DNA from 2 places in the Klebsiella sp. R445 genome. Region 1 is predicted to be linked to the other one. Evidence: predicted binding sites of a transcription regulator. Region 1 holds the regulator's gene; the other holds the start of a gene.

Region 1 (14,667 bases):
TCATCCCTGCGCCAAAGTTGACGCCGGTTTTACCCAGTACGCAGACAATACCGCCGGTCATGTATTCGCAGCCGTTATCGCCGATGCCTTCGACCACGGTGATGGCGCCGGAGTTACGTACTGCAAAACGTTCACCCGCACGACCTGCGGCGTACAGACGACCACCGGTCGCACCGTACAAACAGGTGTTGCCGATGATGCTCGCTTCGTGGCTGCGGAAGGCAGAACCCACCGGAGGACGAATGGAGAGCAGACCGCCTGCCATCCCTTTACCGACGTAGTCGTTGGCGTCACCGGTCAGGTGCAGCTCAACGCCACCGGCGTTCCATACGCCGAAGCTTTGGCCCGCGGTACCGCTGAAGTGCGCGGTGATAGGATCGGCCGCTAACCCCTGGTCGCCATGGGTCTGGGCGATATAGCCGGACAACGAAGCGCCTACGGAGCGGTCGGTGTTACGGATATCGAACCAGAAGGTTTTGCTCTGCTTGCCGTCAACAAACGGTTTTGCCTGCTGCAGCAGCTGCGCGTTCAGCACCCCGTTATCAAACGGCGGGTTGCTTTCGGTGCAGAACAACGCTTTGCCCGGATGCGGCTCGGCGGTTTCCAGCAGTTTGCTCAGATCCAGCTTCTGTTGCTTCGCGGTAAAGCCGTCCAGCACTTTCAGCAGGTCGGTACGACCAATCAGGTCCACCAGACGCTTCACACCCAGCTCGGCCATCAGCTCGCGGGTTTCGCGGGCGATGAATTCAAAGTAGTTTGTCACTTTGAACGGCAGGCCGTGGTAATGGTTCTTACGCAGTTTGTCATCCTGGGTTGCTACGCCGGTTGCGCAGTTGTTCAGGTGGCAAATACGCAGGTATTTACAGCCCAGTGCGACCATAGGGCCGGTGCCGAAGCCGAAGCTTTCCGCGCCGAGAATCGCCGCTTTGATGATATCAAGGCCGGTTTTCAGGCCGCCGTCCACCTGCAGGCGAATCTTATGACGCAGGCCGTTGGCTACCAGCGCCTGCTGGGTTTCCACCAGACCGAGTTCCCACGGACAGCCGGCGTATTTCACCGAAGATAGCGGGCTGGCACCGGTACCGCCATCATAACCAGCGATGGTGATGAGGTCGGCATAGGCTTTTGCCACGCCGGTGGCGATGGTGCCGACGCCAGGTTCAGAAACCAGCTTCACGGAAATCATCGCTTTCGGGTTGACCTGTTTGAGGTCAAAAATCAGCTGTGCCAGATCCTCGATAGAGTAAATATCGTGGTGCGGCGGCGGCGAAATCAGGGTTACGCCTGGAACCGAATAACGCAGTTTGGCAATGTACGGCGTGACTTTGTCACCCGGCAACTGCCCACCTTCGCCCGGCTTCGCGCCCTGAGCCACTTTAATCTGGATAACATCGGCGTTGACCAGGTATGCCGGGGTAACGCCGAAGCGACCGGAAGCAACCTGTTTAATACGCGACACTTTATTGGTGCCATAGCGCGCCGGGTCTTCGCCACCCTCGCCGGAGTTAGAGAAGCCGCCGATGCTGTTCATAGCTTCCGCCAGCGATTCATGCGCTTCCGGGCTCAATGCACCGATAGACATAGCGGCGGTATCGAAGCGTTTGAACAGCTCTTTTGCCGATTCAACCTGGTCGATGCTGATGGCGTTCTCGCCAGGATTCACTGCCAGCAGATCGCGCAGCGTCGCGGCCGGACGTTCATTGACCAGTTTCGCATACTGCTGATAATCGCTGTATTCACCGCTCTGAACGGCCTGTTGCAGCGTGCGCACTACGTCAGGGTTATAGGCGTGATATTCACCGCCATGAACGTATTTCAGCAGGCCACCCTGCGCCAGCGGCTTACGGACCAGCCACGCACGTTTGGACAGATTCAGCAGATCCTGCTGGAAGTCATCAAAGCCCGCGCCGCCGATACGGCTGACAACGCCGAGGAAGCACAGGTCGGAAACTTCACGATGCAGGCCGACCGCTTCGAACAGCTTCGAACAGCGGTAAGAGGCGATAGTCGAAATGCCCATTTTGGACATGATCTTGTACAGGCCTTTGTTGATACCGTTACGGTAGTTCAACATCACTGAGCGGTAGGCTTTATCAATAGCTTTGCTATCGACCAGTTTTGCCAGCGTTTCGTAGGCCAGGTACGGATAGACAGCCGTGGCGCCGAAGCCCAGCAGCACCGCAAAGTGGTGCGGGTCACGGGCGCTGGCGGTCTCAACAATAATGTTGGCATCGCAGCGCAGGCTCTTATCTACCAAACGGGTCTGGATCGCGCCAACCGCCATCGGGGCCGGTACCGGCAGACGATCTTTAGCGATATTACGGTCGGAGAGCACCAGCAGAACGGTACCGTTACGTACCATCTGTTCAGCTTTATCGCACAGCGCTTTCACCGTTTCGGCCAGCGTGGTTTCGGTGGCGTTAAAGGTGATATCCAGCGTATCGGCGCGATAGTGTTCCTCTTCCATCGTGGTCAGCTGTTTGAAATCAGAGTACAGCAGGATTGGCGATTTGAAGCTCAGACGGTGTGCCTGGCCTTCCGCTTCGCAGAAGACGTTCATTTCGCGGCCGATGCTGGTGGCCAGCGACATCACGTGCGCTTCACGCAGCGGATCGATCGGCGGGTTGGTCACCTGCGCGAACTGCTGACGGAAGTAGTCATAGATAATACGTGGCTGGCTGGAGAGCACCGCAAACGGGGTATCATCGCCCATCGAGCCGACGGCTTCCTGGCCATTTTCACCCAGCACGCGCAGCACGGAGTCCAGCTCTTCAGCGCTGTAGTTAAACTGTTTCTGGTAGCTGGAGAGGGTATCGTCATCCAGCTGACGGCTGCCAACGTCTTCGTCAGGCAGGTCTTCGAACGGCACCAGACGGCGGACGTTTTTCTCCATCCACTCTTTATACGGATGGCGGCTTTTCAGATCGTCATCGGTTTCCGCGGAGTGCAGAATGCGGCCTGCGCGGGTATCGATAACCATCAGTTCGCCCGGGCCAACGCGGCCTTTTTCCACCACTTCGTCAGGCTGGTAATCCCAGATACCGACTTCTGATGCACAGGTGATCAGCTTGTCTTTGGTAATGACGTAGCGCGCCGGACGCAGACCGTTACGGTCGAGGTTACAGGCCGCGTAGCGACCGTCGGACATAACGATGCCCGCCGGGCCATCCCACGGCTCCATGTGCATGGAGTTAAAGTCGAAGAAGGCGCGCAGCTCCGGATCCATATCCGGGTTGTTCTGCCAGGCTGGTGGCACGAGCAGACGCATGGCACGCACGATATCCATCCCGCCGGCCAGCAGCAGCTCAAGCATGTTATCCATGGAGCTGGAGTCGGAACCGGTTTCGTTAACGAACGGTGCTGCATCGTGCAGATCCGGAATTAACGGGGTCTGGAACTTATAGGTACGCGCGCGCGCCCACTGGCGGTTACCGGTGATGGTGTTGATTTCACCGTTATGTGCCAGGTAGCGGAACGGTTGTGCCAGCGGCCAGCGTGGGACGGTGTTGGTGGAGAAGCGCTGGTGGAACAGGCAAATTGCTGATTCCAGGCGCAGGTCCGCGAGGTCCAGGTAAAAGCGCGGCAAATCTGCCGGCATACACAGACCTTTATAAATATTCACCAGGTTCGACAGGCTGCAGACGTAGAAATCTTTATCTTCCTGCAGGCGCTTTTCAATGCGGCGACGAGCGATGAACAAACGGCGTTCCATATCGCGCGGGCGCCAGCCTGCCGGGGCGTTAACAAAAATTTGTTCAATACGGGGCAGCGAGGAGAGGGCGATTTCACCGAGAACCCCTTCGTTAGTCGGCACATCGCGCCAACCGACAATAGACAGGGTTTCACATTGTAATTCTTCTTCAACGATGCGGCGCGCCGTAGCAGCCAGTTCAGGATCCTTATTAAGGAATAACATCCCGACGGCATAATTTTTGGCTAAACGCCAGCCGTTCTCCTCCGCAACGATACGGAAGAAACGATCGGGTTTTTGCAGCAGCAAGCCACAACCGTCGCCGGTTTTACCATCGGCAAGGATCGCGCCGCGGTGCTGCATTCGGGCCAGTGCGTGTATAGCGGTACGCACTACCTTGTGGCTAGGTTCGCCTTCTATGTGGGCGATCAGGCCGAAACCACAGTTATCCCTCTCAAGGGATTTATCGTACAACATATCAGTGAACCTCCCCAGGCTCTACGGGACACCCTCCGATACCGATTGCGCACGGGCACAGAAAGAGCATGGCGACGGGGTGGTTTGCACCTCGCATTCGCCCTCTTTAAATCCTTTTCGCATCGGTACGCAAGTTTGAGGACTTGCTGTAAGAGGGAATCTCAATTACTGCATAAATATGATGAGCAGAGTGCTCATCCAGAAAGCTTCCAGCGGATTCCCAACTTATCGGGAATCGGCACTTACGTCAAATGGCAATCTTATTTATACAAAAATGTGCTATGAGGTGCTTAATGTTATGATTATTAAGGAAAATAGGGAGTTTTAAACAACAATGAAACGCAGCGGAAAGCATATTCTAGTGTGATCTGTCTCACTATATCGATAGCTTATCATTATCGTCATATGCTGAACTGGCTATTTATCGCAGAGTATTCTTCTGACTGATTCTTTCGGGGTGGGGAATAACACTGTTTTTTCCCCTGATGAAGATAATGGCAATCCAGGGCTTAAGTATAAGGAAAAGTCATTACCGGACGGGTGAATGAAATTGCAGTTATCTTGAGTTGTTATGCAATGAAGTGTGCGGCCGCACTGACGATTGATCCAGGTCATCGTCTTCGGTGGCTAAAAATGGCAGGCTTGGCCCCTTTCTTAAGGCCGGTCTATCAGATTATGCAGTTACAAAAATTAGTCAATATGTTTGGTGGGGATCTTTCACGTCGCTATGGCGAAAAAGTCCATAAACTGACGCTGCATGGTGGGTTTAGCTGCCCGAATCGCGATGGCACCATCGGTCGTGGAGGCTGCACCTTCTGCAATGTGGCCTCTTTTGCTGACGAAGAACAGCAGCATCTTTCTATTGCAGAGCAACTGGCGCATCAGGCGCAGTGCGTGAATCGCGCAAAGCGTTATCTGGCCTATTTCCAGGCGTACACCAGCACCTTTGCGGAAGTGCAGGTCCTGCGCAATATGTATCAGCAGGCGGTTAGCCAGGCCAATATCGTCGGGCTCTGTGTCGGCACCCGCCCGGATTGTGTCCCGGAAGCGGTGTTAGATCTGCTGAGCGGCTACCACGAGCAGGGTTATGAGGTGTGGCTGGAGCTGGGCCTGCAAACCGCACATGACAAAACGCTGCACCGGATTAATCGCGGCCACGATTTTGCCTGCTACCAGCGAACGACCCGCCTGGCACGTGAACGCGGGCTGAAAGTGTGCTCGCATCTGATTGTCGGGCTGCCGGGCGAAACCCTGGAGCATTGCCTGCAAACCCTGGAGCAGGTGGTGGATACAGGCGTCGATGGTATCAAGCTGCACCCCCTGCACATAGTGACCGGCAGTACGATGGCGAAAGCCTGGCAGGCCGGACGCCTCGAGGCCATTGCGCTGGAGGAGTATACAGTCACCGCCGGCGAGATGATCCGCGCCACGCCGCCCGAGGTGATTTATCACCGAATTTCCGCCAGCGCCCGTCGCCCGACGCTGCTGGCGCCGCTGTGGTGTGAAAACCGCTGGACCGGGATGGTAGAACTCGACCGCTATCTGAATCAGCACGGCGTGCAGGGCTCGGCACTGGGACGTGCCTGGACGCCACCTTCCCTCCAGGAGTAAGGGGCTTCGCATTTTTCGCACAACTTACAGCGGTTTGCTCAGAATTGGGTATTATTGTGCGGAGTTGTCGCGAAGGAATCCCTTATGAAGCAAATCCGTATGCTGGCGCAGTACTATGTCGACCTGATGATGAAGTTGGGTCTGGTGCGTTTTTCCATGCTGTTGGCCCTTGCACTGGTGGTGCTGGCGATTGTCGTACAGATGGCCGTTACGATGGTGCTGCATGGCCAGGTCGAGAGTATCGATGTTATCCGCTCCATCTTCTTTGGTCTGCTGATCACGCCCTGGGCGGTCTATTTTCTGTCGGTGGTCGTTGAGCAACTGGAAGAGTCGCGGCAGCGCCTCTCCCGACTGGTTGAAAAGCTTGAGGAGATGCGCGAGCGCGACCTGAAGCTTAACGTGCAGCTCAAAGACAATATCGCCCAACTCAATCAGGAGATTGGCGAGCGTGAGAAAGCGGAAGCCGAGCGCGAAACAACCCTCGAACAGCTGAAGATTGAGATGAAAGAGCGTGAAGAGGCGCAAATTCAGCTCGAACAACAATCCTCTTTCCTGCGCTCTTTCCTGGATGCTTCCCCGGATTTAGTTTTCTATCGTAATGAAGACAAAGAGTTTTCCGGCTGTAACCGCGCCATGGAGCTGCTGACAGGGAAAAGCGAAAAGCAGCTTATTCACCTGAAACCTCAGGATGTCTATAACGAGGAAGCGGCAGTAAAAGTCCTCGAGACGGATGAAAAAGTCTTCCGTCATAACGTCTCCCTGACCTATGAACAGTGGCTGGATTACCCCGACGGGCGCAAAGCCTGCTTTGAGATCCGCAAAGTCCCTTACTATGACCGCGTGGGTAAACGCCGGGGGCTGATGGGCTTTGGCCGCGATATTACCGAACGTAAGCGCTACCAGGATGCGCTGGAACGCGCCAGCCGGGACAAGACTACCTTTATTTCTACCATCAGCCATGAGCTGCGTACGCCGCTGAATGGCATCGTCGGGCTGAGCCGTATCCTTCTGGATACTGACCTGACCGGCGAGCAGGAAAAATACCTCAAGACCATTCATGTGTCGGCGGTGACGTTGGGGAATATTTTCAACGATATTATCGATATGGATAAGATGGAGCGCCGTAAGGTTCAGCTGGATAACCAGCCGGTCGACTTCACCAGCTTCCTGGCCGACCTCGAAAACCTCTCCGGTCTGCAGGCGCAGCAGAAGGGGCTGCGCTTCGTGATGGATCCGACGCAGCCGTTGCCACATAACGTGGTGACTGACGGAACCCGCCTGCGGCAGATTTTGTGGAATCTTATCAGCAACGCCGTGAAATTTACCCCGCAGGGCGGAAATGTCACCGTCCGCGTGCGCTACGATGAGGGAGACATTCTGCACTTTGAAGTGGAAGACTCCGGTATCGGTATTCCTCAGGCGGAGCAGGATAAGATCTTCGCCATGTACTATCAGGTAAAAGACAGCCACGGTGGTAAGCCGGCAACCGGGACCGGGATTGGCCTTGCCGTGTCGCGTCGTCTGGCGCGCAATATGGGCGGCGACATTAATGTCTCCAGTTTGCCTGGGCAAGGGGCGACGTTTACGTTGACCGTGCATGCGCCAGCGGTGGCGGAAGAGACGGAAGACAGTCTGACAGATGATGAGATGCCGCTGCCGGCGCTCAGCGTGCTGCTGGTCGAAGATATCGAGCTTAACGTGATCGTCGCGCGCTCGGTGCTGGAGAAACTGGGCAATACCGTGGATGTCGCGATGACCGGTACCGCGGCACTGGAAATGTTTAAACCGGGCGAGTATGACCTGGTGTTGCTGGATATTCAGCTGCCAGATATGACCGGCCTGGATATTTCCCGGCATCTTAAACAGCACTTTGCTGCTGATGAGCTGCCGCCGCTGGTGGCGCTGACGGCGAACGTGCTGAAAAACAAAAAAGAGTATCTCGATGCCGGTATGGACGATGTCCTGAGCAAGCCGCTATCGGTGCCGGCATTAACCGCCATCATTAAAAAATTCTGGGACTCCCCGGAAGAGGATGAGATCGAGATCCCGGCGGCGGATACCAGCAAGGCCTCTTCAGTGCTCGATATTCCAATGCTTGAGCAGTATATCGAGCTGGTCGGGCCGAAGCTTATCAACGACGGTCTGGCGGTGTTCGAGAAGATGATGCCAGGCTATATGGCGGTGCTGGAGTCTAATCTGACCGCCCGTGACCGCAAAGGCATCGTGGATGAAGGGCATAAGATCAAAGGCGCAGCGGGCTCTATCGGCCTGCGTCATCTTCAACAGCTCGGACAGCAGATTCAGACCCCGGACCTGCCGGCGTGGTCAGATAACGTCGCTGAATGGGTTGAAGAGATGAAGTCAGAGTGGCAGAACGATGTGGCGGTGTTGAAGGCGTGGGTGGCGTCGGCACCAAAAAAATGACCCCGGATAAACCGGGGTGCGCGAACACTGCGCCAACACCAGGGAACTGGTCGTTGCGCCAGAATTTTTCGATAGAGTTATAAGCAGCGCAACCTGAGGATTCGGTTTGCTCGCTCATTAAGATAGCAAACCTTAAATTATTTGTTACGTGAATCAGTTAAATATGTGAAGCAATGCGAGTAAATCAAAATTTTTGACTGGTTTCAGTAAGTTGTACTAAGGAGTGGGCGTATGAAAAAGATTGGTGTGGTACTGAGCGGGTGTGGTGTGTATGACGGGACGGAGATCCATGAAGCGGTCATTACCCTGTTGGCGATTGCCCGTGGCGGCGCGCAGGCCATCTGCTTTGCGCCGGATAAGGCTCAAACGGACGTTATCAACCATCTGACCGGCGAACCGCTGAGTGAAACGCGCAACGTGCTGATTGAGGCGGCGCGCATTGCCCGCGGTGATATCCAGCCGCTGGCCAGCGCCCGGGCCGAGGCGTTAGACGCGCTGATCGTTCCCGGTGGGTTTGGCGCGGCGAAAAATCTCAGCAGCTTCGCTTCACAGGGCAGCGAGTGCCTTGTCGACAGCGATCTGAAAGCGCTGGTGCTGGCGATGCATGAAGCCGGTAAACCGCTGGGCTTCATGTGCATTGCTCCGGCGCTGCTGCCGAAAATTTTCTCTGTGCCTTTGCGCATAACCATCGGCACCGATCTCGATACTGCTGAAGTGGTGGAAGAGATGGGCGCGGAACACGTGCCTTGCCCGGTCGATGATATCGTGGTCGATGAAGAGAACAAGGTTGTGACGACCCCGGCCTGGATGCAGGCGCAGAACATCGCGGAAGCGGCAAGCGGCATTGAGAAGCTGGTGGCCCGCGTCCTGGTTCTGGCTGCATGAGTGTTCGTCGCCAGTCGCCGCTGCGGATGTTAAAACGCCTGCTGCTGCGTATCCTGATGATTGGGGTGGTGATGTGGGGCGGCGGAATCGCCCTCTTTAGCGTTCTGCCGGTGCCTTTTTCCGCCGTCATGCTGGAGCGGCAGGTTGGCGCATGGTTGCACGGTGACTTCCACTACGTCGCCCATTCTGACTGGGTCAGCATGGATGCGATATCACCGTGGATGGGGCTGGCGGTTATTGCTTCTGAGGACCAAAAGTTTCCTGAGCACTGGGGCTTTGATGTGTCGGCGATAGAAAAAGCGCTGGCTCACAATCAACGCCAGGAAAATCGCGTGCGCGGTGCCTCCACGCTGTCGCAGCAGACGGCGAAAAACCTGTTCTTGTGGGATGGCCGCAGCTGGTTGCGTAAAGGGCTGGAAGCCGGACTGACGGTAGGCATTGAGACGGTGTGGAGCAAGAAACGTATCCTCACCGTCTATCTCAATATTGCCGAGTTTGGTGAAGGGACGTTTGGTGTTGAAGCGGCCTCTCAGCGTTTTTTTCATAAGCCGGCCAGCAAGCTAACCGCCTCGGAAGCCGCGCTTCTGGCGGCGGTACTGCCTAACCCGATCCGCTTTCGCGCCGATGCGCCGTCCGGCTATATTCGCAGCCGCCAGGCGTGGATCCTGCGTCAGATGCGTCAGTTAGGCGGAGAAGGGTTTATGCGGGCGCATAAGCTGGATTGAGGCAGGGCAGGGAGCGTAAGTCCCGGTCAGCATCGCGCCGCCGGGGAGGGCATCAGGAAAGGCTAATCTTCGTCAAAACCGGCGTTGAACAGCGCAATGACCGCTGCCAGCGCCTCGGCTTCCTGCGGACCGTTGGCCTCAATCTCAATTTGTCGACCCTTGGCAGAGTCGAGCATGAGCAAGGCAATCACACTATTGGCTTCGGCTTCCGTACCTTCATCATTGCGCAGCAGCACTTCTGCGTCATAATTTTGCATCAGCTCAAACAGCTTCATAGCCGGGCGGGCGTGCATGCCCAGCTTATTGGTGATCTCAACGGTCTGCTTTACAGTCATGATTTGCGTTTTTCCAGCGTCCGATGTCGAGACTGCACATTCTTGCCGCGCGAGCGGAAGTAGTCAGCCAGTTGCTCGGCAATGTAGACCGAGCGATGTTTACCGCCGGTACAACCAATAGCCACCGTCAGATAGCTGCGATTATTGGTCTCCAGCATCGGTAACCATAGCTCAAGATAGCTGCGGGTCTGGTAAATAAAATTGTGAACTTCCGTGTGCCGATCAAGGAAGGCAGCCACCGGTTTATCCAGCCCGGTCATGGGACGCAGTTTGGGATCCCAGTGCGGGTTGGGTAAGAAGCGCACGTCGAAGACATAATCGGCATCAATTGGAATGCCGTGCTTAAACCCGAAGGATTCAAAGACCATGGTCAGCTCGCGCTCACGCTTGCCGAGCAGGCGCGTACGCAGCATTTCTGCCAGTTCATGCACCGACATTTCGGAGGTATCGACGATCAGGTCTGCGCGGGAACGCAGTGGTTCCAGCAGGGCGCTCTCTTCATCAATTGCGCTTTCAAGCGACAGGTTCTTGCTCGACAGCGGGTGCAGGCGACGCGTGTCACTGTAGCGGCGGATCAGCGTGTTACGGTCAGCATCGAGGAACAGAAGCTGAGGTGAAAATGTCTCCGGCAGGTTTTTCATCGCCTGCTCAAAGATCTCCGGTGATTCCGGCATATTGCGCACGTCAATGCTGACGGCAGCGGATATGTTTCTGTCGGCCAGCGAACGGGCCAGTTCTGGCAGCAGCACAACCGGCAGGTTATCTACGCAGTAGAAACCCATATCTTCCAGCGCCCGCAGGGCAACGGATTTCCCCGAGCCTGAGCGGCCACTGACGATCATCAGTACCATGTACCGTTTCTCCTCAGTACGATAAAGAGTGAGGTGCGACTCTCGTTAACTATCATCGCTGCTTCCTGCTTCGGTGATGATCTCATACAGCTCTTCATCGCTTTGCGCGCTACGCAGGCGACGGCAAATGGTTTTATCTGCCAGCCGTTTCGCCACCAGCGACAGCGTATGTAGATGGGTCTTGGTCTGGTCAGCCGGCACCAGGAGCGCAAACAGCAGGTCGACCGGCTGGTTGTCGATGGCATCAAATGCAATCGGGGTTTCCAGCTGGACAAATACGCCAACCGCACGCAGCGTATCCTCTTCGAGCTTGCCATGAGGAATGGCAATCCCATTGCCAATCCCGGTACTGCCCATTTTCTCGCGAGTGAGGATCGCTTCAAACACCAGCTGTGGCGGTAAACCTAACTGTTTAGCTGCCAGCTCACTGATGATTTCCAGCGCGCGTTTTTTGCTCTGGCAGTGAACCTGGCTACGGGTACATTCCTGGTTAAGGACGTTGCTCAGTTGTAGAGCCGAATCGTTGTTCATCATAATTTCACCTGAGCGCCCCTTGCCTGCCACCCATGAAAGCGGGTAACAGGCGAGAGCAACGCCCGGACAATTAGTGTTGTTTTAGTTTATCTTTATGTTTCGTTAACTGTCTTGCCAGCTTATCGATAAGACCATCGATAGCGGCATACATATCCTGCCCTTCCGCACTGGCATGGATTTCGCCACCGTTGACATGCAGATTGGCATCCGCAATTTGCGTCACCTTCTCTACTTTTAACACAATGTAGACCTGATTGATCCGGTCGAAAAACTGCTCCAGTTTGCTGAACTTCGCGTTCACGAAGTCGCGCAGTGCAGGGGTGATCTCGACGTTGTGTCCTGTAATGTTGAGCTGCATAGTGTCTTCCTTATCGGTTGTGTCAGACCAGTTGTTTACGCTGGTTGGACGGCGGAATGGATAAAGACTCTCGGTACTTGGCAACGGTACGGCGCGCGACCATGATACCTTGTTCGGACAGTATGGTGGTGAGCTTACTGTCACTCAACGGCTTCGCGGGGTTCTCCGCGGCGATTAACTTCTTCACCAGCGCACGAATGGCGGTGGACGATGCCTCGCCGCCGCCTTCGGTGCTTACGTGGCTGGAGAAGAAATACTTGAGCTCAAAAATACCGCGCGGACTGTGCAGGTATTTTTGAGTGGTGACACGTGAAATAGTGGATTCATGCATCTCGACGGCCTGAGCGATATCCGCCAGCACCATCGGTTTCATATACTCTTCGCCCTGCTCGAAGAAGGCTTGCTGCTGCTCGACGATGCAACGGCTGACTCGCAGCAGCGTATCGTTGCGGCTTTCCAGGCTCTTGATGAGCCAGCGAGCTTCCTGCAGGTTGCTACGGATAAACTGGCTGTCGGCGTCATTGCGCGAGCTGTTACCCATTGCGGCATAGTGCTGATTGATTTTCAGGCGCGGGATACTGTCGGAATTCAGCTCCACTACCCAGCGGTCGCTAACCCTGCGCACCAGAACGTCAGGAATGACATACTCTGGCTCACTGGTCTGGATCGACTGGCCTGGGCGAGGATCGAGCGACTGGATCAGGTTAACCGCTTCTTTCAGCACATCTTCTTTAAGACGCGTCACGCGCATCAGGGAACGGAAATCATGGTTGGCGAGCAGATCGAGATGATCGCTGATGATCAGCCGGGCCTCTTCCAGCCACGGCGTCTCTTTTGCATATTGTGAAAGCTGAACCAGCAGGCAGTCGCGCAGATCTTTCGCCGCCACGCCAACCGGGTCGAAACGTTGGATACGTTTTAGTACTGCTTCTACTTCTTCGAGGCCGATCTCTTCATCGTCGATGCTCTCGACAATATCTTCGATCCGAATGGTGAGATAGCCGGTGTCATCGACGGCATCGACGATAGAGGTGGCGATGGCGCGATCGGTATCGGTAAATGGCGTCAGCTCGACCTGCCACATCAGGTAATCCTGCAGGCTTTGGGTCGTTTCGCCCTGATAGACCGGCAGCTCGTCGTCCTGATAGTCAACGCCGTTTCCTGACGGTGTACCGGCGGTGTAGATCTCATCCCAGCTGGCGTCGAGGGGCAACTCCTCCGGCATATCTTTTTGCTCAAGCGCATCGACCGTATCCAGGGATTCGCGGTCCTCGACCTCTTTGGTTTCTACCTCATCGTGAAGATCGGTTTGCTCAAGCAACGGATTACTCTCCAGCGCCTGCTGGAGTTCCTGCTGGAGTTCTAACGTGGACAGCTGCAGCAAACGGATGGCCTGCTGCAGTTGTGGCGTCATGGCAAGCTGTTGGCTTAGCCTTAATTGCAAACCTTGCTTCATATTCAGGGCAAATATCTCCGGCTAAAACGTCTGTAACCTCTACCCTATCAGAGTCTGAAGTCTTCCCCAAGATACACGCGCTTAACCTGCTCGTCTTCCAGGATTTCTTGCGGCGTGCCGTGGGCAATCAGATGACCCTGGCTAACGATATAGGCGCGTTCACAAACGGCCAGCGTTTCCCTGACGTTATGGTCGGTGATCAGCACCCCAAGACCGCTGTCTCGCAGGTGTTCGATGATCCGTTTGATGTCGATAACGGAAATCGGGTCCACGCCGGCAAAGGGTTCATCCAGCAGGATAAATTTCGGGTTAGCGGCCAGCGCACGGGCGATTTCGACACGACGGCGTTCACCACCGGAAAGCGCCTGACCGAGGCTGTCGCGCAGATGTTCGATATGAAACTCTTCCATCAGCTCTTTGGCGCGATCTTCGCGCTGCTCGCTGCTGAGATCGTCCCGAATCTGCAACACCGCCATCAGGTTATCAAACACGCTCAGGCGGCGGAAAATAGAGGCTTCCTGCGGCAGATAGCCAATGCCCCGGCGCGCGCGCGCGTGCAGCGGCAGCAGGCTGATATCTTCATCGTCGATGATAATGTTGCCGGCGTCGCGCGGCACAATGCCCACCACCATGTAGAAGGTCGTGGTTTTACCGGCGCCGTTTGGGCCAAGCAGGCCGACAATCTCGCCGGAGTTCACGGTCAGACTGACATCTTCCACCACGCGGCGGCCTTTATAGGCTTTAGCAAGATTCTTTGCAGTTAATGTTGCCATAACGAATTACTTACCTTTCTTTGACTGATCGCCACTTTTGTCCTGCAGCTGCGAAGGAACCAGAACCGTGGTTACGCGTCCGCCTTTACTGCTGAAAGCCTGCATTTTCTGCTCTTTCACCAGGTAAGTGATTTTGTCACCCTGGATGTTGCTATCGATCTGCTCCAGATGCGCGTTGCCGGTCAGCACCACAAAATCGTTCTGCAATTCATAATGCATTTTATCGGCGCGGCCTTTCACCGGTTTGCCGTTGTCCTGCATCTGATAGAAGGTGGCCGGGTTACCATAACCGTCGATCACTTCTTTGCCTTTTTCACCGCCAGGACGGGTGACGACCACCTTATCTGCGTTGATTTTGATGGTGCCCTGGGTGACGACCACATTGCCGGTAAAGGTGACGATATTGCCCTGCATATCCAGCGATTGCTGATCGGATTCGATGTGAATCGGCTGATCGGTATCACCGGTTTTGGCCAGTGCCGGCAGGCTGGCGGCCAGAATGGCGCTGGCGAGCGCAATCTTAAGGCTGAGTTTGTTTGTTCTGAAT
Region 2 (14,667 bases), 600 kb from region 1:
GATTGCGCGGAGATCGACGGCAAAGTGCTGCCATTTTTGCAGCCGATAATGCTCAGCGCCATGTGCCTGAGTAAAACCCTGTTGGGACAGTCGGGAGAGCTGAGGTTGCCGCCGATGCTGGTGAAGGTCAAAACGCCGGATTTACCGCTGCACCTGGCAGGCGAAACCCAGCGTGACGATTTAACATGGAATATTGTTGCCGCCAAAGACGGTCTGGTCGCGAAAGGCATTGACGCCGACAACCAGCTGCGCGCGTTTGTGGTCAGCGAGGACCATATGAAAGACGCCTTTGCCCTACTCAAGCAGCTGGTCAGTTAACCTTATTCCCGGAGGCGGTGCTGCGCCTCCGGGGAAGACATCACCGCGCCAGGTTATCGTACCCGCGCCAGCGGTAGTTGAGCACCGACAGCACCCAGCAGGCGACGAACAACCCGACCACCACAAACCCGGCATCGCCAAGATTATCGTTCAGTGCGCCAACCCAGCGCCACAGGCCGCCGCTGAGCGAAAACTTATCCATCAGCAGCCCCAGAGCCTCCAGCCCGCCGATAAACAGCGCCACCACCACCGAGGTCCCGGTAATGGTCATATTGTAATAGAGCTTGCGCTGCGGCTTGCTGAATGCCCAACCGTACGCGCCCACCATCAGCACGTTGTCGATGGTATCCACCAGCGCCATTCCGCTGGCAAACAGCGCCGGGAAGACCATGATGGACCAGATGGACATCCCGCTCGAAGCGCTGGCGGCAGAAATGCCCAGCACGCCGATTTCGGTGGCGGTATCGAATCCCAGCCCGAACAGGAAACCGACCAGATACATCTGCCAGCTGCGGCTGATCAGACGGAAGGTTTTACCGAACAGCCAGCTCATCATGCCGCCGCCGGTCGCCACCTCATCACTGACGCTTCCGCCTTTCTTCCACGCCTGAAAACTGCGCCAGACGCTGCGCAAAATCACCAGGTTCACAAACGCCATCAGCAATAAAAACAGTGCCGACACCGCAGTGCCGATCACGCTGCCGGTATCATGAAACCAGCTCATCTGTTGCCCGAACGCGGTGGCCGTCGCGGCAATGGCCGCCGAAGCCAGCACCACGATCGACGAATGGCCTAATGAAAACCACGCCCCGACGCCGAAAGGCCGCCGTCCCTGCTGCATCATTTTGCGGGTGACGCTATCAATTGCCGCGATATGATCGGCATCCACCGCATGACGCAGGCCATATCCCCACGCCAGCAGGCTGGCCGCCATCAGCGCACCGCTGTCGCCAAATGCCTGCCAGGCCCAGATCCAGGCCAATACATTCGCCAGAATCAGCCCCCCAACCAGCACCGCGGCTCGCGGCTGCTGGCGTAAAATCGTCACTATCATGGTGATGTCCTGTGAGCCTGCCAGCGCGCGGCGGCAACAACCGCCTGACCATAGGCAATCGCCCCATCTCCGGCAGGTAACTGTTGCGGAAACAGCAGAGTAAAATCCGCCAGATAAAACGTCAATCGGGAGACCAGTAAGCGGTTGTGTAGCACCCCGCCGCTAAAGGCCAGCGTCGTCACGCCGCGCGACGTGGCGCAATCCCGAAGCATCGCCGCCAGCCCGCAGGCCAGCGCATCATGAAATGCCCAGGCTTTCTGTTCCCGCGTAGCCTGCCACTCCAGCCATTGCCTCCAGAATGTTGCCAGATCCAGCGTGCCGTCGCGCCAGAGAATGCTGACCGGGTGGACAACGCCTTCGCAGGCCGTCGCCAGCGCTTCCAGCTGACAGGCCGCCTCACCTTCATAGCTCAGGCTGTCCGGGGCACACATCAGGGCACAGGACACCGCGTCAAACAGTCGTCCACAGGATGACGCCAGCGGCGCATTGATTCCGCGCGCAATCGCCTGCGCCAGCAGCGGCCAGTTGTGCTGATGCAGCGCGGCGGTTTCAGCATAGTCCTGCCACTGCGGCACAAATGCCAGGCACTGCGCCAGCAAATTGCGCCATGGCTGACGAGCCGCCAGATCGCCCCCGGGCAGCGCCACCGCAGGCAATCCGCCAAGACGTTCACACTCGCGGTAGTTAACCCGCAGGCACTCCCCGCCCCACAGTGCGCCGTTTTCCCCCATGCCGATACCGTCGAGCACCAGAGCGATAACATCGCCGCCGTCCAGCGGCCAGCCGTGTTCCGCCAGGCAGGCAGCAGCATGGGCATGATGATGGAGGACGTTGTCGACCGGCAGGGTAAGCGATGCTGCCCACTGCGAGGCACGATAGCCGGGATGGGCGTCGACTACCACCCGCTGCGGCGTAAAGGCGTAAATATCCTGCATCAGGTGCAGCGCCTCACGCCACTGCGCTTCAACACCTTCATCGCCAAGATCGCCAAAGTGCTGGCTCAGCACTGCCCGATCGCCGCGCGCCAGGCAAAAGGTATTTTTCATGTCGCCGCCGAGACACAGCAGCGGCGGCACGTCATGAAACCCCGGCGGCAGCGGCATCGCGTCCGGCACGTAGCCCCGCGAGCGGCGCAGCATCTCGCCGCCTTGGCGTATCACCGAGTCGTCCATACGCTGGACAATGTCACGGTTGTGCAGCAGAAAACCGTCGGCAATCCCCGCCAGGTCGCGCAGCGCGTCGGCGTTGCTTAACGCCGGTGGCCGCCCGCTGAGGTTGCCGGAGGTCATCACAACAGGGTGCGCCAGCGCCTGTAAAACCAAATGCTGCAGCGGATTAGACGGCAGCATCACCCCCACTTCCTTCAGCGCTGGCGCAATGTCATCACACAGGCCAACCACCTGTGATTTATCTATCAGGACGATGGGTGCCGCGGGCGTGGTCAGTAAAGCCACCGCCTCCGACGGGATCCCTTCTGTCACTGGCAGCATCACCGCCAACGGCTTCGCCGGGCGATGTTTACGAAGACGTAACGTGGTCACCCCTTGGGAATTACCGGCATCACAGACCAGGTGAAAGCCGCCGAGTCCTTTCATGGCCACAATCTGGCCGCGCTTCAGGCGCTGGATCGCCGCCTGGAGTGCCGCCTCGCCGTACAGCACCTCACCCTCGGCGCGCCATTCCAGTCGCGGGCCGCAGTCGGCACAGGCGACCGGCTGGGCATGAAAACGACGGTCGGCAGGATCGCGATATTCCGCCTCGCAAGTAGGACAGAGCGGAAACGGCGCCATCGAGGTTGATGGCCGGTCATAAGGCATCGCGCGAATAATGGTGAAGCGCGGACCGCAGTGGGTGCAGTTAATAAACGGGTAGCGGTAGCGGCGATCTTGCGGGTTATTCATCTCCGCAAGGCAGGCCGGACAGGTGGCGGCATCCGGGACAATCTGGGTTCGCATGCTCCCACCTTCGCTGTGGCGGATCGCGAAATCCTCAGGCAGCGTCTGCCAGTGGAATGGCGCGCTCTGCAAGCTATCAATACGCGCCAGCGGCGGACACTGCTGAGCCAGCGCGGCAACAAACACCGTCTCATCGCCGACGATGCGCACCAGCACCCCGTCGCCGTCATTGCAGACATCACCGCGCAGCCCGAGCTGCCGGGCCTGCTGCCAGGCGAAGGGGCGGAATCCCACCCCCTGAACTTTACCGCGAATGCGAATTTGCACCCCGTTCATGATGCTGACGCCTTACCAGGCCAGCGCCGTGCGGCGACGTTTTTCGATATTCATCTGCTCAAGCTTATTGCGGTCAACGCAGATCAGCGCGTGGGTCGGGCAGGCATCCATACAGGCCGGGCCGGCTTCACGGTGGTGGCAGAGATCGCATTTGTTGGCTTCGGCTTTTTCCGCCATGACGTTAAGCCCGGCACCGCTATGACGGATAACCGGGCGCACCACGACTTCCATCGCGCCATACGGGCAGGCCACGACGCAGGTTTTACAGCCGATGCAGCGCTCCTGCATCACGTGAATAAACCCTTTATCCCGGCTGATTGCGCCGTTTGGACATACGTTCGCGCAGGGTGCGTCTTCACATTGACGGCAGGCGGTCGCGGTGGAGACGTTAACGCCTTTGATCACGTGGATACGCGGTAAGAAAGATTTGGGCGTCAGCGCCGCGCAGTCCTGATTTTCCTGATGAGAGACCACGCAGGCCACTTCACAGGTGCGGCAGCCAATGCATTTGCTCGCGTCGGCAATAATGAAACGGTTCATCCATTTCTCCAGCAGTAAGAAGGTTACGCGGCGGAATATGCATAATACGTTCCAACTTTTATCATTATGATAATAAAGGGAATTAACAACAGGGGTACGGGAGAGAGATTCTGTCATCGTCACATCTGACGATGACAGATGTCGACGTCAGGCGTCGGGGCCGGCGGCTATCGAGTCGCGCTCAATCAGCTCGCCGGGGAAGGTCTGCTGATATTTTAAATCGCCGCCGTCGAGCATAAAGATCAGCCGGTTAATGGTCTCTTTGATCATTTCCGTCACCGGGACTTTAACGCTGGAGAGCGCCGGGACCATATACGGCGCCAGCACGATGTCATCGAAACCAATCACCGACACCTCTTCCGGCACTTTGATCCCCTGCAGATGCAGCTGCTTCATGGCGCCAATCGCCATATCATCGTTGCTCGCCACCAGCGCGCTGTAACGGACATCACGCTGGCGCAGGGTTTCCACGCCCGCGGCACCGGTTTCCGGGGTCCACTTTCCTTCGACAATCAGATCGTTGTTCAGCGCAATACCGTGCTGCGCCAGCGCATCTTTGTAGCCGGAAAGACGCTCAATCCCGGTCGGCGAATCCAGCGAACCGGTAATAAACGCGATATCGCGGTGGCCGCGGGCAATCAGTTTTTCCACCGCCGCCAGGGCCGAGGCTTTTTGATCGGACCAGACGCAATGGCTGGCGTTACGCCGCAGGCGGCGGTTGAGCACCATGATCGGCTGAGTGTGGTTCTCAACGATGTCATCCATCTGATCGACGCTGAGAAAGCGGGGATAGATAATAATCGCGTCGCAGCGCAGGTCGAGCAGATACTGGATCGCCTCGCGCTCCTCTTCGGCACTGTGCTTACCGTCGGCCAGAATCAGCTGCCGCCCTTTGTCTTCCGCCATTCGCGCGACGTGAAACAGCAGCTCGCTGAAATAGACCCCGTGATAGAGGGTATTGGTCACCACCAGCCCCAGCGTCTGGCTCTTTTTGGTGGCCAGGTTGCGCGCCAGCAGATTGGGCCGGTAGCCGCTTTCCGCCACCGCCTGGAATACGCGATCTTTCGTGTCCTGACTGACATAGCCGTTGCCCGATAACACCCGGGACACGGTCGCTTTCGACACCCCCGCGCGTTTCGCTACCTCCAGCATCGTTGCCATGTTGTTCTTCCTGTTGCAAAAGATGCCCGCAGTGTACTGCACGTCTCGCTTTTTTACAGCGTTGACCCTCGTCACGGTGGACTCTTTTTCACCTCACAAGGCGATCAAAATCACAAAATGGAAAACTGATTTTTTTAGATCTTGTATGAATCAATGAAACTAATCATGATTTTGTGGAACCGGTTTCCTATGTATCGACCACGTCCCCCGTTTTGATGGGGCGATAAAAAGCCAGTACCCTATTGATTAAACAGGATAAAATCCGATGTCGAAAAATTATGCAGCCCTGGCGCAGCAAATACTGACGGCAACAGGCGGGATTGAAAATATCGCCGCCGTCACCCACTGCATGACCCGCCTGCGTTTTGTCGTCAAAGATAATGCGCGGGTGGATAGCGCTGCGCTGAAGAGCCTGAAAGGGGTGCTCGGCGTGGTACAGAGCGATAACCAGTGTCAGGTGATCATCGGCAATACCGTCTCTCAGGCGTATCGCGAAGTCGTCAACCTGCTGCCGGGCGACATGCGTCCCGCAGAACCACAGGGCAAAGCGCCGCTGACGTTCAGACGCATCGGCGCCGGGATCCTCGATGCGCTGATCGGCACCATGTCACCACTGATCCCGGCGATTATCGGCGGATCGATGGTGAAACTGCTGGCGATGATCCTTGAGATGAGCGGCGTACTGCCAAAAGGGGCGCCAACCCTGACGATCCTGACGGTGATCGGCGATGGTGCGTTCTTCTTCCTGCCGCTGATGGTGGCCGCCTCCGCCGCGGTCAAATTCAAAACCAATATGTCGCTGGCCATCGCCATTGCCGGGGTTCTGGTGCACCCGAGCTTTATCGAACTGATGGCCAAAGCCGCCCAGGGCGAGCATGTTGAATTCGCCTTCATCCCGGTGACGGCGGTGAAATATACCTACACCGTGATCCCGGCGCTGGTGATGACCTGGTGTCTGTCCTATATCGAACGCTGGGTCGATCGCATCACCCCGGCGGTCACCAAAAACTTCCTTAAACCGATGCTGATCGTGCTGATTGCCGCCCCGCTGTCGATTCTGCTGATTGGCCCGATCGGTATCTGGATCGGCACCGCAATATCCGCGCTGGTGTACACCGTGCACAGCTATCTGGGCTGGTTGTCGGTGGCCATTATGGGGGCGATCTGGCCGCTGCTGGTGATGACCGGGATGCACCGGGTCTTTACCCCAACCATTATTCAGACCATTGCCGAAACCGGTAAAGAGGGCATGGTTATGTCGTCAGAAATCGGTGCTAACCTGTCGCTGGGTGGCTCGTCGCTGGCGGTGGCCTGGAAAACCAAAAACCCGGAACTGCGTCAGACGGCGCTGGCAGCAGCGGCCTCCGCGATTCTGGCCGGGATTTCCGAACCGGCGCTGTACGGTGTTGCGGTGCGGCTGAAACGCCCGCTCATCGCCAGCCTGATCAGCGGCTTTATCTGTGGCGCGGTGGCCGGTATCGCCGGGCTTGCCAGCCACTCGATGGCGGCACCGGGCCTGTTTACCAGCGTGCAGTTCTTCGACCCGGCCAATCCGATGACCATCGTGTGGGTCTTTGGGGTGATGGCGCTGGCGGTAGTCCTGTCGTTTATCCTGACTCTGGTACTCGGCTTCGAAGATATTCCGGTTGAAGAGGCTGCCGCCGACGCCAGACAGCGTCAGGCCAGCATTCAAGCAACACACGCCTGAACACAATATTGATAACGAGGTAACGCATGGCGACTTTCCCACAGGGATTTTTATGGGGCGGCGCACTGGCCGCCAACCAGTCTGAAGGGGCCTATCTGGAAGGCGGCAAAGGGCTGACCACGGTTGATACGATCCCTCATGGCGCGAACCGCCTGCCGGTAAAACTGGGACTCGAGAAGCGCTTTACGCTGCGCGACGATGAGTTTTATCCGAGCCACGAGGCCATCGATTTTTATCATCGTTATAAAGACGATATTGCCCTGATGGCGGAGATGGGGTTCAGCGTGTTCCGCACCTCGATTGCCTGGAGCCGTCTGTTCCCGAAAGGCGATGAGCAGGAGCCGAATGCCGAAGGGATCGCCTTTTACCGTTCACTCTTCGAGGAGTGCAAAAAGCACAATATCGAGCCGCTGGTGACGCTGTGCCATTTCGATGTACCGATGCATCTGGTGACCGAATATGGCTCCTGGCGTAACCGTCAGATGGTGACCTTTTTCAGCCACTACGCCCGCACCTGCTTTGAAGCCTTTGACGGGTTAGTGAAATACTGGCTGACCTTCAACGAAATCAACATCATGCTGCACAGCCCCTACTCCGGCGCCGGGCTGGTGTTCGAAGAGGGCGAAAACCAGGAGCAGGTGAAGTACCAGGCGGCGCACCATGAGCTTATCGCCAGCGCCCTGGTGACCAAAATCGCTCACGAGGTGAACCCACACAATCAGGTCGGCTGTATGCTGGCGGGCGGTAATTTTTACCCTTATTCCTGTAAGCCGGAAGACGTGTGGATGGCGCTGGAAAAGGATCGCGAAAACCTGTTCTTTATTGATGTGCAGGCGCGCGGTGCCTACCCGGTGTGGGCGGCGCGGGTGTTCCGTGAAAAAGGGGTGGTCATTGCCAAAGAACCGGGTGACGACGAGATCCTCAAGCACACCGTCGATTTTGTCTCCTTCAGCTATTATGCCTCGCGTTGTGCGTCGGCAGAGATGAACGCCAACAATACCAACGCCGCCAATATCGTGAAATCGCTGAAGAACCCGCACATCCAGGCCAGCGAATGGGGCTGGGGTATCGACCCGCTCGGCCTGCGTATCACCATGAATATGATGTATGACCGCTATCAGAAGCCGCTATTCCTGGTGGAGAACGGCCTCGGCGCGCGGGATGAGATTGACGCCAACGGCGAGATCAACGACGACTACCGCATCAGCTATCTGCGTGAGCATATTAAAGCCATGGGCGATGCCATCGAGGACGGCATTCCGGTGATGGGCTACACCAGCTGGGGCTGTATTGACCTGGTGGCCGCCTCTACCGGCGAGATGAGCAAGCGCTACGGTTTTATCTACGTTGACCGCGACGATGCCGGGAACGGTACCCTCGAGCGCAAGCGCAAGAAATCGTTCTGGTGGTACAAAAAGGTCATTGCCAGCAACGGCGAAGACCTGGTGTAACATCGCCTGCCTCACCGGCCCAGCATTGCGCCACAAATGGCTTATCCAGACGACGAGATAAAGCCCCCTGTAACCGGGGGGCTATCCCGAATAGGTTATCCCTGAAGTGGCTCGTCTTCCGGCGCTTCCAGTGCGGCAAAGCCGCCCTGTCCCTGCCAGCCGTTCAGCTTGTGATACACCACTTCCACCGCATCTTTAATCGGCTGGGTCATCGGGTAGTAAAACCCGACGATATCCGGCTGAATACCTAAGAAGATCACCTCGCCAACGTCCTCTTTCAACTGGTCGATCAGGTAGTTGAGCGGCATATTGTGGGTGGTCATCATAAACATCTCGGCGATATCGTCAGGGTCGACGATGCGAATCTCGCCGGGGTTCAGCCCCATATCGGTGGCATCGACAATCAACAGCCGCGTAGGATGCAGTTCGCGGATCGCCACGATGTCATTTTCCGGCGCGCTGCCGCCATCAATCACCACCCAGTCGCCCTGCGGGTTGGCGGCGCACATTTCCGCCAGCAGCGGTCCGGCGCCGTCATCGCCCATCATACTGTTGCCGACACAGAGTAAAACGTCAGTCACGGAGTCTCCTCACCATCAGGTAGATGGCGCTTTCCTGGTGAATATCATGCAGCATGCTGAGCATCGTTTTGCTCCATGCCTGCTGCTGTGCAGTCTGCCCGGCCTGGGCTTTATCGAAAGCATGCGCGAGCATCACGACGTGGTTACTGTCGATGACAATCTCGCCATACTTCGGCACCCCTTCCATTTTGCGCCGCGCGGTACTCCCTGCTTCGAGCGTGCCAATCCACGCCAGATATTCATCCCACGGGCAGCTCAGCGCCGTCTCCAGACAGTCGATAACGCCGAGGTGATGGCCAATCGCCAGGCTGTAATAGACTACCTGCTGCGCCTGATCCGGCGTGGCATCGTTCTCATCAATAAATTTACGGCTCAGCTGACTGAACACCACCGTCTCGCTCATCGGATACGCGTCTCCTCAACCACCTGATTCAGATGGGTAATAATCTCGGTCAGACGCGGATCTTTTTCCGCCTCCAGCCACCGCAGCACCTGGTTATCGCCCTGCCCCAGCAGCCGCATATAGTCGTCGGCGATCTGGCGACCGTAGCGATAGCCTGCCAGGCGCCGCGCTTCACGGTCGATGCGAACGCGCAGCGGCTGCACCATATTCGGGTGCAGGATCTCCGCCGCTTTGTCGTCTTCTTCACCCGGTAGACGCGCGTGAATTTTCTGCTCCAGCAGACCCAGCGCCATTGCAAAGCCGTACAGCGTGGCGGCAGGCGTCGGCGGGCAGCCTGGGATATAGACATCCACCGGCACGATTTTGTCGGTGCCGCCCCAGACGCAGTACAGGTCGTGGAAAATACCGCCGCTATTGCCGCAGGCGCCGTAGGAGATACAGATTTTCGGGTCCGGTGCCGACTGCCATGCCCGCAGCGCCGGCGAGCGCATGGCGCGCGTGACCGCGCCGGTAAACAGCAGAATATCGGCATGGCGCGGCGACGGGACCACCTTGATCCCGAAGCGTTCGGCATCAAACAGCGGCGAAAGCGTGGCGAAAATCTCAATTTCACAGCCATTACAGCCGCCGCAGTCCACGCGGTAGACGTAGGCGGAACGCTTAATTTTCTTCAACAGCGATGCCTTCATGCTGGCGATGGATTCATCCACCGTCATCGGCACCGGAATGCCGTTATCATCGCGCGGGCCTAATAAGTTGCTCATCAGCTGGCCTCTCTCATATGACGAGTCAGTTCAATACGGTCGGACGGCACCAGACATTTCTGGCGCTTGCACTCCGGGCAGGTCTCAAAGCTTTCGCGATGCAGTTCGGCACGGGAATCGCCGTTGTGCTTGAGCAGCGCAATGGCGTAATCGATCTCTTTCTGCACCGCAAACGGCCGTTCGCACACCCGGCAATGGCAGATGTCGAAACGCGACTGCTGGAGAAAATCCTCTTTCTTCCACACCGCCAGCTCATACTCCTGCGAAAGCTTAATCGCCGTCGTCGGGCAGACCTCTTCGCAGCGTCCGCAGAAGATGCAGCGCCCGAGATTGAACTGCCACGCCAGTTCGTTCGTCGCCAGATCGGTTTCCACCGTCAGGGCGTTGGACGGGCAGGCATTGACGCAGGCCGCACAGCCGATGCACTGCTGCGGGCTATGCTCCGGCTTGCCGCGGAAGTTTTTATCTACCGGCATCGGCTCCAGCGGATAGGAGTGGGTCGCATTCCCGGTCTTAATGACTTTCTTGATAAAGGTAAACATGGCGATTCCTTATTTCAGCGGCGAGTTTTTACGCTCGATGCTGTAGCGCTCCAGCTCTTTGTACGGCACCACTTTGCTTTTCTTCTTGCGCACGTCGACCACGGTCATGCGGTCGGTACAGGAGTAGCAAGGGTCGAGGCTACCGATAATCAGCGGCGCATCGGAGACGGTGTTGCCGCGCAGCATGTAGCGCAGGGTCGGCCAGTTGGCGTAGGTGGCGGCACGGCAGCGCCAGCGATACAGTTTCTGGTTGTCGCCGGTCATGCTCCAATGGATATCATCCCCGCGCGGCGCTTCCGAGAAGCCGAGCGCGAAGCGGTGAGGAATGTAGGTGAACCCTTCAACCGCCAGCGGACCGCCCGGCAGGTTGTCGAGGCCGAAATCGATCATATTCAGCGCGGTGTACACCTCGTTGATGCGTACCTTCAGGCGTGAAATAACGTCGCAGCCCTGCTCGCTGTGGACTTCCATCGGCAGCAGACCATAGCCGACAAACGGGTGGTCGGCGCGGGTGTCACGGGCGTGGCCGCTGGCGCGGACCATCGGACCAACGTTGCTGAAGTCACGGGCGATTTGCGGATCAAGACGGCCGATACCTACGGTACGTTGCTCCATGTTCGGGGTGCTGAGCAGCATATCCACCAGATCCTGCACGTCACGACGCATCTGCTGCGCCAGCTGACGGGTCTGGATCATGTCATCTTTCAGCAGATCGCGGCGAATCCCGCCGATCAGATTCAGACCGTAGGTTTTACGCGCCCCGGTGAGGATCTCAGCCATCTTCATTGAGGTTTCGCGCACCCGGAAGAACTGCATAAACCCGGAGTCGAAGCCGGTAAAGTGGCAGGCCAGACCGAGGTTCAGCAGATGCGAGTGCAGACGCTCCACTTCCAGCAGAATGGCGCGGATCATCTGCGCCCGCTCCGGCACCACGATGCCCATCGCATTCTCAACGGAGGTGGTATAGGCGGTGCTGTGGGCAAAGCCGCAGATACCGCACACGCGGTCGGAGAGGAAGGTCACTTCGTTGTAACCCATGCGGGTTTCCGCCAGTTTCTCCATGCCGCGGTGGACGTAGAACAGGCGGTAATCGGCGTCGATAATATTCTCGCCGTCAACAAACAGGCGGAAGTGGCCCGGTTCATCGGAGGTCACGTGCAGCGGGCCAATCGGCACCACGTTGTTTTTCTTGCTGCCCAGTTCGTTGATGAACTCGTAGGTTTCCGCATCAGTGGTCGGCGCCGGGCGCTGACGGTAATCCATGCTGTCTTTGCGCAGCGGATAGAGTTCATCCGGCCAGTCATCCGGCAGCACCAGACGACGTTCGTCCGGCAGTCCCACCGGCACCAGGCCATACATATCGCGCACTTCGCGCTCGCCCCAGACCGCGGCAGGCACGAGCGGCGTCACCGACGGGTATTCCGGCTTATCAGCATCGACTTCCACGCGCACGGTGATCCAGCATTTGCTGCCCTGCTCCATCGACAGTACGTAATACACCGCGTAGTGACCGTTCAGCTTACGTTCGTCGTTGCCGAACAGCACCGACAGCCAGCCGCCCTGCTGGTAGTAAAGGAACTCGACCACTTCCGGCAGGTAGTTGACCTTCACCGTGACCGTCAGTTGGTCTTTGGTCTGCCAGGCTTCATCCAGCACCACGCCAGGGAAGGCCTGGTGCAGAGCGGCGAGATAGTGTTGACCGATTTTTTCTTCAGACATGCTCAAACTCTCTTAAATCACGCCACCAGCAAGGAGACGAAGGCTAAAAAGGCGAAACCAAACCCGGCCCAGGTGACGCGGGAGGTGGCACAGAAACGCAGACGCGCCATGCTGTTTTCGAACAGGGCGATCACCAACACACCGGCCACCAGCTTGACGACGGCCAGCACCAGCGCCAGCAGCAGTCCGCCGACGCTGAAGTGGGTCATCTGTCCCCACGGGATAAACACGCCGACAAACATCTGTAACACCACCAGCTGTTTGAGGCTGATCCCCCACTTCAGGATCGCAAAGCCGCTGCCGCTGTATTCGGTGAGTGGCCCTTCCTGCAGCTCCTGCTCCGCTTCCGCCAGGTCGAACGGCAGCTTGCCCATTTCGATAAAGGTGGCGAAGGCGCAGGCGCACAGCGCCAGAATCAACGGAATGCTGCGCGCGGCAGGCCAGTGATAAAGGGTATCGGCGATGTTGCTGATATGGGTGGAACCCGCGACCTGCGCCGCGACCCACAGGCCGAGCAGCAGAATCGGCTCAACCAGCACGCCGAGCATCGCTTCGCGGCTGCTGCCAAGCGCCGTAAACGGGCTTCCGGTATCGAGGCCAGAAATCGCGAAGAAGAAGCGGGCGATGGCGAACAGGTAGATCAGGGTGATCAGGTCGCCCAGCCCCGGCATCGGGGAGGCGACGGTGATCACCGGCAGCGCGGTGGCGATGGTCAGCATCACCCCGACCATCACGTACGGCGTCAGGCGGAACACCCAACCGGAAGCGTCCGGACCAACGCTCTGGCGCCCCAGCAGCTTCAAGATATCCCGGTACTCCTGCAGCACGCCCGGACCGCGACGGTTATGCAGACGAGCGCGGGCGACACGGGTTATCCCGGACAACAGCGGCGCGGCGGCGAACAGCACCAGCGCCTGCAACAATGCAATTAATACACTCATTCTCAGGCTCCTCGCGAAATCACAATCACCACCAGCACCGCCAGCTCAACCAGCGCGACGCTGCGGAACAGCGCAGGCGCAGCAGCGTTCTGCCAGCCGGGAACCAGACGGACCGGGTTCAGCCAGTGACGCAGTTTCAGCACCGGTGCAAAGGCTTCCTTCACCGGCATGGCAAAGCCGTGGGCGGTGATAACCATCGATTTTTCATGGTCATAGCCACACACCCAGGCCGCACCGCGCGAGCGGGCCGGCAGACGGTCGCCTTTAAAGAAGATCATCAGCAGCAACGGCAGCAGCGGGCAGGCGATCAGCAGCAGCGCGATCAGCGGCTGCGACACCACGCTTGAGACTTCCGCCTGTACCGGGAAGGCCCCGCCAACCAGCGGCAGCAGCCACGGCGCAGCGACCCCACCCACCACGCAGCTGGCGGCAGCCAGCACCACGCTAAAGGTCATCAGCCACGGCGCACAGGTGGCGTTTTCCGCCTCTTTGCTACGCGGCGCGCCGAGGAAGGTCACGCCATAGACTTTGGCCATGCACATCACCGCCAGTGCGCCAGTAATCGCCAGTCCAACTGCCAGCATCGGCCCCAGCAGGCGACCGACAAAGGCATCGCCGGTGCTCAGGGTGAAGAAGGATTGATAGATAACCCACTCGCCGGCAAAGCCGTTCAGCGGCGGCAGCGCGGCCATCGCCATCAGCCCCACCAACATGGAGAGCGAAATCAGCGGCATCTTTTTGCCAATCCCGCCAAGCTTTTCGATGTCACGATGACCGGTACGGAACCAGACCGCGCCCGCGCCGAGAAACAGCGTGGTTTTAAACAGGCTGTGGTTGATCAGGTGATACATGCCGCCAATAAAGCCCAGCAGCATCAGGGTGGTGTTGTGGCTCGCCACGCCGGTGACGAAGGCCCCAAGGCCGAGCAGAATAATGCCGATATTTTCGAGGGTGTGGTACGCCAGCAGACGCTGAATATTGTGCTCCATCAGGGCATACAGTCCGCCGACAAAGGCGGTGATCATCCCCAGAACTAACAGCATCACGCCCCACCACAGCGGTAGTACGCTCCCGGCCAGCGAAACTGTCAAAATACCGTACAGACCGACTTTCATTACCACGGTGGAGAACAGCGCGGCAGCCGGAGCGCTGGCGCCAGCATGCGCCTGCGGCGCCCAGCCGTGCAGCGGGATCACCCCGGCCAGCAGGGCGAAGCCAATCAGCCCCGGCAGCCACAGCAGCATATCCGGCGCG

Evidence for each region. Region 1 encodes sigma-54, which starts transcription at its own class of promoters, with help from an activator protein. Its sites were predicted from a motif close to GTTGGCACANNTTTCGCTNT; they were not measured.
Region 2: hydN (electron transport protein HydN) is a predicted target of sigma-54. The motif match lies at 4,180-4,199, and genes of this name have one in related genera.

The regions. Positions count from the first base shown of each region.
Region 1 covers NZ_CP180446.1:3,723,771-3,738,437, forward strand. The annotation lists gene gltB (glutamate synthase large subunit) at 1-4,168, opposite strand, end outside; gene mnmL (TIGR01212 family radical SAM protein) at 4,844-5,779, shown strand; gene arcB (aerobic respiration two-component sensor histidine kinase ArcB) at 5,864-8,203, shown strand; gene elbB (isoprenoid biosynthesis glyoxalase ElbB) at 8,435-9,088, shown strand; gene mtgA (biosynthetic peptidoglycan transglycosylase) at 9,085-9,813, shown strand; gene npr (PTS phosphocarrier protein NPr) at 9,876-10,148, opposite strand; gene rapZ (RNase adapter RapZ) at 10,145-10,999, opposite strand; gene ptsN (PTS IIA-like nitrogen regulatory protein PtsN) at 11,045-11,533, opposite strand; gene hpf (ribosome hibernation promoting factor) at 11,604-11,891, opposite strand; gene rpoN (RNA polymerase factor sigma-54) at 11,914-13,347, opposite strand; gene lptB (LPS export ABC transporter ATP-binding protein) at 13,395-14,120, opposite strand; gene lptA (lipopolysaccharide transport periplasmic protein LptA) at 14,127-14,667, opposite strand, start outside; gene lptC (LPS export ABC transporter periplasmic protein LptC) at 14,641-14,667, opposite strand, start outside.
Region 2 covers NZ_CP180446.1:4,322,233-4,336,899, reverse strand. The annotation lists gene norW (NADH:flavorubredoxin oxidoreductase) at 1-318, shown strand, start outside; gene ACMYSN_RS20475 (HoxN/HupN/NixA family nickel/cobalt transporter) at 359-1,372, opposite strand; gene hypF (carbamoyltransferase HypF) at 1,369-3,603, opposite strand; gene hydN (electron transport protein HydN) at 3,616-4,143, opposite strand; gene ACMYSN_RS20460 (LacI family DNA-binding transcriptional regulator) at 4,291-5,304, opposite strand; gene ascF (PTS cellobiose/arbutin/salicin transporter subunit IIBC) at 5,570-7,012, shown strand; gene ACMYSN_RS20450 (6-phospho-beta-glucosidase) at 7,039-8,463, shown strand; gene hycI (hydrogenase maturation peptidase HycI) at 8,559-9,044, opposite strand; gene ACMYSN_RS20440 (formate hydrogenlyase maturation HycH family protein) at 9,037-9,447, opposite strand; gene ACMYSN_RS20435 (NADH-quinone oxidoreductase subunit B family protein) at 9,444-10,211, opposite strand; gene ACMYSN_RS20430 (formate hydrogenlyase complex iron-sulfur subunit) at 10,211-10,753, opposite strand; gene hycE (hydrogenase large subunit) at 10,763-12,472, opposite strand; gene ACMYSN_RS20420 (respiratory chain complex I subunit 1 family protein) at 12,490-13,413, opposite strand; gene hycC (formate hydrogenlyase subunit 3) at 13,416-14,667, opposite strand, start outside.